2 regions of the Desmospora activa DSM 45169 genome follow, and region 2 is predicted to be linked to the other one. Evidence: riboswitches for the same ligand, from Rfam matches in the RefSeq annotation. Region 2 holds a riboswitch; the other holds the start of a gene.

Region 1 (3,416 bases), 440 kb from region 2:
CACGAGATAAACGCCTTCTGACCCGAACAATGTCCGTTGAAACAAGGGTCGTTGTGGACGCAAGGCGATTGACTCCCCCTTGACAGGAGAGACAGAAAGTGACATCCCCAGGCGGGAAAGAAGCGAGGAAAGCCAAACCCCACCACTCAACACCAACATTTCACCATAAAAGGTACCGCGATTGGTCTCTACCGCCGTTGCCCGCCTTCCTTTTGTCACTACATCATGCACATCCACACCTTCTTCAATCGATCCGCCGTTCACGCGAACCCCCTGTGCCAGTGCTTGGACCAGACGGGGAGCCAGCACCTGTCCGTCACCGGAAATGTGTAATCCGCCCAACCATTCGCGAGACAAAGAAGGTTCCGACAGCGACAGGGCTTCCCCTTCAATCCAAGAAGCATTTAACCCGTAGCGATGCTGCCAATTTTCCCGTTCCTGTAGTGCTTTTACTTCCTCCTCCGTCCGTGCCAAACGGAGAATCCCTTCTTCCCGCAGCTCAATATCCAAACCCGTCTGCTCCAGCAAACGGTGCTGCCACAGAGGATACCGTTCTCGGCTTTGTAAACAGAGATCCAACATGGGACCGGGAAACGACATTTCCACCTGGGCTCCCAGCATTCCCGCCGCTGCCGATGAGGCATGAGCCCCAATACGATCCCGTTCCAACACGGTTACCTCTGTCCCTTTTTCCGCCAACGCGTAGGCGATCGCACACCCGATTACCCCGCCGCCGACAATGATTACATCCGCTGTTTGCGTCATATCGGATTTCGCTCCTTTTAGGTCCAATGTCGCACCAACGCCTCCCGCATTCTTCGAGCGGTCTCGCCCGGATCATGAGCATCCATGATCGCTGATATCACCGCCACTCCAGCACACCCTGTCGAGCCCAATTCTGCCAAGCGCCTTTCCTCCACACCGCCGATCGCGATAACTGGGATGGTAACGCCGTTAACCACTTTGCGCAGAGCGGCTACACCTTGCGGCGGCAACCCTGGCTTTGACTGCGAGTCATAGACATGACCAAAAAAGAGATACGCCGCCCCTGCCGTCTCCTTGACTTGGGCCGATGCAACGGAATGAACCGAAACACCCACCGCCCGCGAATGATCTTTGACAAAAGGGGCCGATTCCGGCAAATGCAAGCCAACATTAAACGTTTTGGCTACCTCAGGCATGCCATTGATTACTAACTGGTGGGAAAGTGTGCTCGTTATCGACAGCAACTTTTCTGCCCATTGTGTTACCGTCTTCGCTGTGCTTCCCTTTAATCGCAGATGAATATGATCCAGATAAGAATGTGCTTCTTGACACACCTCTACCACCTGTTCCAATGAGTACGGATGCCCAACAACCAAGTGGAGTTGGGGCCGTTGACGGTTAACCACATGAGAAAGCCGGTATCCATGGGGATACCGGCGAAAATGCTCAATCATACGGTTTCCCCACTTTCTTACGCTGGTATGAACCAGGTCAAGTTCAAAGGGTTGGGAGCAAGCCCCCTCTCAGCACATGGTGCACCCCTAGTGGAGTAAGATCAGGTATGTGATTTGTCTCCATTGTAGCAATGGATTCGAGATTCCGTCAAACGGCAAATTCACTTTAATATAAGCGAGGTTGCGGCACTTCTACCGTAACATCACCAAACACAAACGATTGACAAGCCAAGCGATACCCTTTTTCCACCTGTTCGTCTCCCAGGCGGAGCTCCTCCCGGTCGCCCATTTCGCTTAAATGTTCCGCTCCTTCCACTACGCGGACACGACAAGTTCCACATCGGCCGGAAGTACAGTTAAAAGGAATCATCACCGAACGGGAAACCGCTTCAAACAGCAAGTTGTCCCCTTCTCCCACTTCCAGGGAATGCTCTTCTTTTCCAACGATGATGTGTACCTTTGGCATGGTTTGATTCCTCCTTTTTTCTCTTATCTAAGGCTCTTCGCTTTCAAAAACCCTTCCACCCTCTTGATAATCAACATGTCTCAATCTCTTTTTGGCTTGTCCATCATTGCCATGGGCGAAACACCCATGGTTTTTTCTTTCTACATCCAACCAAACCAGGAAGCCAAGTAATGGCTCAACGTGGCAAACATCAGGCCGGAAACAATCGTTCCCCCTGCGATTGAACCAACTGAAACCCAGAAGGGCACACGGAAGAAAGACGCTGCAAAACAGGCGGTATACGCACCCGTACCCGGCATCGGTATGGCCACAAACAGAAACAGTCCCAACGGCGCCCCAAATTTGCGAATCGAACCGCCTTTTTCCACCGCATTTTTCTGAATGCGGTCAAAATAACGGCGATAGCGCGGAGACTGTTTGTATAGCCACTTCATCAACGGTTCAAAAAAGTAGAGCAAAGGGATAATCGGGATCAGATTGCCGAGGATCCCAAACAAAAGAGCTTGATGATACGGCAGGCCGATCACGGTTGCATAAGGAATCGCCCCCCTTAGCTCGACAAAAGGGGTGCCCGCCAATATTAATACTTGCAATTCCTTAGGGAACCAAGCCAACCATTCGGTCATCTCGACTGATTTCTCCTCTCCAGAACAAAGAAGCAGTGATGAGCATGGTTGTTCTTATAGGATATGGTCACAAACCAGGGTCTGTTATGGGTATGTTCCTCGATTGTGACCTATTTTCGGATGAACAGGTGTGAGTATTGTGAGACAATGTGGCGCACGATCCAAACGGTGCCGATTGCCAACATCATCCACAGCAGCATCACTCCGTAATGATGGACCATTTCGATCATTTTTCCCCACTTGGCACCAACGAAAAAACCGACTCCGATGAAGGTGGTACACCAGGTGAACGCCCCGCTATAAGCATATAGGGCAAATTGATTTATCGATAGTTGGGAAATACCAGCAATATAAGCAGTCACATGACGGACCCCGGGAATAAAGTAACCAAAAAACAAAACCCAGCTGCCGTATTTGCGAAAGAGAAGCCGGGCCTGTATTAAACGCCTACGGGTAATCCATACCTTATTCCCATAGCGATTAAAAAAAGGATAGCCTAACCGCTTCCCCAACCAATAGCTGACTGAAATCCCGCACATGGAACCTGCCCATGCACTAAAAAACGTCAGAGCTAGATTTAATTGCCCCACAGAGGCCAGATAACCGACAAAGGTCATCATAATCTCATCCGGCAAAGGTAATCCGACGATTCCCAACGCCAAAAAGAGAAAGATACCCAGGTATCCGTATTGCCAAATGATTTCCAACATCGTCTGTTCCATCACTCAGCCCCGCTCCATCCTTCACGCCCAATAAGATTAGAATATCATAACTACCCTTCAGCCAAAAGGGATACCGCTTGAGGAAACTTACCAATCGGGATCGCCTTAACACTTAACACCTCTATCAATTAGGATCTCCCTATTTAAGTATATGTACACACTT
Region 2 (3,416 bases):
CGATGCTTTTGGAAGTGGACAAGAAGGAATTTAGGTAAGCAATCGCATAAGATCAAAAAAACCCGCCGTCGATGGCGGGGGACCAGAGACCATGATTTCATGAGAATTGTCGACCGGAAGGACTTATCCATTCATTTGCGTAGGGTTCACACATCACTGGATAGTGTTAAGCATACCAGTGAGTCGTGGATGGAGGAAACTATGGAGACCGGGTTTTTACCTTTGAAAAAGTTTGCATCGTTCGGTACCAGGAAGCAACCGTACCGTCAGGAACACCGGCGGTTAAAATTTTGCGTGGGCCAATCCGGCGGCAAGATCCCGCTTCCATCAAGAGAAGGTGGTCCGCCGCTTCTGCCAGCTCCAAATCGTTGGTAGCCAGTACAGTAATCCCGTGTTGACGACGGCGAGTCAATTCCTGCATAAACAATTGCCAGCCCCAATCATCCAATCCATGGGCAGGTTCGTCCAGCAACCAAATGGGTGGTTCGCTGATCAGACTGCGAGCGATTATGTAACGGGCTGCCACATCCCGAGACAATTCATTTAACGGCTGTTTTCGAACACCAGCCAACCCCCACCGGGCAATCAGCTCCGCGGCACGTTTTTTCGGTTGTGGAAGCTGATAGGATTGAGCCAGATACAGAAGAGACTCATCCAAGGGGGTGTCATGATTCAACCGTTTTCGCTGGGGGACATAACCGATACGCTGTCGCAGTGCTTCCATCGGGGAAGCACTGCCCATGGCAGCGATGCTTTTTGACCATACATGAACTTCACTGCGGTGGGTTTGGTAGGTGATCCTTCCGTCATCCGGGACAGCCGCCGCCGCAGTCACCCGCAGCAGTGTGCTCTTGCCGGAGCCTTCCGGTCCCAGTATGACAGTCACTCCCTGTTTTAGGGAAGCTGTGAAGTCCAGCAGTCCGGTCTGCGCTTGGCGTTGGTAGGAAAAACGATCGCCCTCTTCTTTTCCATAAAACACTTTGTTCACATGAGACCATTCAATGCGCAAGAAACCATCATCCTTTCCAACCCATCCGCTATCACCAGCATACCCTATCTATAGGAGTAATGGAAAGGCACAACCCCGGTTTCTGCCGGAAACGGTGACAACTTTGGTTGTGATTATCCTTTTTATAGACAGATGGAATCGACAAAAAGTTGCGGTGATCACATAAAAAAAATTCAATTTTTCCGTTGCCAATGTCATCCGGATATGATAAGTTGTTGGGCAAGCAACCTCATACAAACGGGAGCTTGGAGGAGCCAGGCTGAGAGGGCGGGTAATCAACGCCGACCGTTAAACCTGATCTGGGTAATGCCAGCGTAGGAAATGGAAAGTATCCTTTGTATGATCTTGAGCGGAATGTCGAATTCGGACCGAACCTCAAACAAGAGGGCGGTGAAGATTCGACGCAAAGGCTCACCATCACCGGTGGGTTCGTTCATAGCAAAGGAGCCGTACGCTGCCGTACGGCTTTTTTTATTGATTGCAGTATCACCGCCCCCGTCTGACCCTCTTGCTGTTGGTGGGGTTGCCAACAAAGTGAGGAGGATTAACCATGCAACCGATCCATCATCATTTTCCCAACAGCCACAAGGTGTATCAAACCGGATCACGGGAGGATATCCGGGTACCGATGCGGGAGATTCACCTTTCCCCGACCCAAGGCCGCTTTGGAAACGAGGACAACGCACCCCTACGCGTCTATGACAGCAGTGGTCCCCACACCGACCCGGATATGGACATCGATGTGACTGCAGGACTGACACGCTTACGCTCTCGCTGGATCCACGAACGCAGTGACGTGGAGGAGACAGAAGGACGACCGGTAAAGCCGATCGACAACGGCCGCCGCTCCGATCGCGATCACACCCCGGAATATCCAAAATTACGCCGCCGTCCCCTGCGAGCGAAAACCGGCCATAATGTGACGCAACTCCATTATGCACGACAAGGCATCATCACCCCTGAGATGGAGTTTGCCGCTATCCGCGAAGGGGTTTCCCCGGAATTTGTCCGCAGTGAAATCGCCGCCGGCCGAGCCATCCTACCCTCCAACATCAATCACCCCGAAAGTGAGCCAATGGTGATCGGCAAGCATTTTCACGTAAAAATCAACGCCAATATCGGCAATTCCGCCGTCTCTTCCTCCATTGAAGAAGAAGTGGAGAAAATGATGTGGGCCACTCGCTGGGGAGCGGACACAATCATGGATCTCTCCACCGGCAAGGATATCCATACTACCCGGGAGTGGGTGATTCGCAACAGTCCCGTTCCTGTCGGCACGGTTCCGCTGTATCAAGCCTTGGAAAAAGTGAACGGAGAACCGGAAAAACTCACCTGGGAAATCTATCGCGACACCCTGATCGAACAGGCGGAACAAGGGGTGGATTATTTTACTATCCACGCCGGGGTCCGACTGCACCACATTCCCTTAACCGCTAACCGATTGACGGGAATCGTCTCCCGCGGTGGATCGATCATGGCCGCCTGGTGTTTAGCTCACCACCAGGAAAGCTTTCTATACACGCATTTTGAGGAAATTTGCGAAATTATGCGTACCTATGACATTGCCTTCTCCTTAGGTGACGGTCTACGACCGGGGTCCATCGCCGACGCCAATGATGAGGCACAATTTGCCGAGCTGGAAACCTTGGGCGAGCTGACCGCGATCGCCTGGAAACACGATGTCCAGGTAATGGTGGAAGGGCCCGGTCACGTCCCCCTGCATCAGATCAAAGAAAACGTCGACATTCAGCAAAAAGTATGCCGTGAAGCGCCTTTCTACACCTTGGGACCGCTGACAACGGATATCGCCCCCGGCTATGACCATATCACCTCTGCCATCGGGGCGGCGCTAATCGGCTGGCACGGCACCGCTATGCTCTGCTATGTAACGCCCAAGGAGCATCTGGGCCTGCCCAACCGGGATGATGTAAAAGAAGGCGTAATCACCTACAAAATCGCCGCCCATGCTGCTGATCTGGCCAAAGGTCACCCTCAGGCCAAACAGTGGGACGACGCCCTCTCCAAAGCGCGGTTTGAATTTCGCTGGGAAGATCAGTTCAATCTGTCGTTGGACCCCATCCGCGCCCGCCAATATCATGATGAAACCCTTCCCGCCGAACCGGCCAAAACCGCTCATTTCTGCTCCATGTGCGGACCGAAATTTTGCTCGATGCGCATCACGCAAGATATTCGAGAATATGCAGCGGAACGGGGGTTGGATACCCGCGAGGCACTCGAACAGGGCTTACAGGAAAAAGCGGAAGAATTTAAGCAGAGCGGTGCACAAATTTATCGATAAATATTTTTAACGGAGCCTATGAGGCTCCTTTTTTAAATCCGCCATATCTAGAGAGCATTATAAATTTATGTTATAAGTCCCACACTCCATCCTCCCCCACAATAGGCA

What was found. A riboswitch is a leader RNA that binds a small molecule or an ion and turns the genes downstream of it on or off. The one in region 2 is predicted to bind thiamine pyrophosphate.
Region 1: it holds a riboswitch for thiamine pyrophosphate, as region 2 does, so the genes downstream of both, C8J48_RS10090 (thiamine phosphate synthase) here and thiC (phosphomethylpyrimidine synthase ThiC) in region 2, are expected to answer to the same signal.

The regions. Positions count from the first base shown of each region.
Region 1 is NZ_PZZP01000001.1:2,072,261-2,075,676, forward strand. Features, by position in the region: gene thiO (glycine oxidase ThiO) at 1-765, opposite strand, end outside; gene C8J48_RS10090 (thiamine phosphate synthase) at 783-1,439, opposite strand; TPP riboswitch at 1,437-1,538, opposite strand; gene C8J48_RS10095 (2Fe-2S iron-sulfur cluster-binding protein) at 1,606-1,905, opposite strand; gene C8J48_RS10100 (COG2426 family protein) at 2,046-2,531, opposite strand; gene C8J48_RS10105 (DedA family protein) at 2,642-3,253, opposite strand.
Region 2 is NZ_PZZP01000001.1:2,507,396-2,510,811, forward strand. Features, by position in the region: gene C8J48_RS12060 (ABC transporter ATP-binding protein) at 200-1,009, opposite strand; TPP riboswitch at 1,237-1,347, shown strand; gene thiC (phosphomethylpyrimidine synthase ThiC) at 1,560-3,308, shown strand.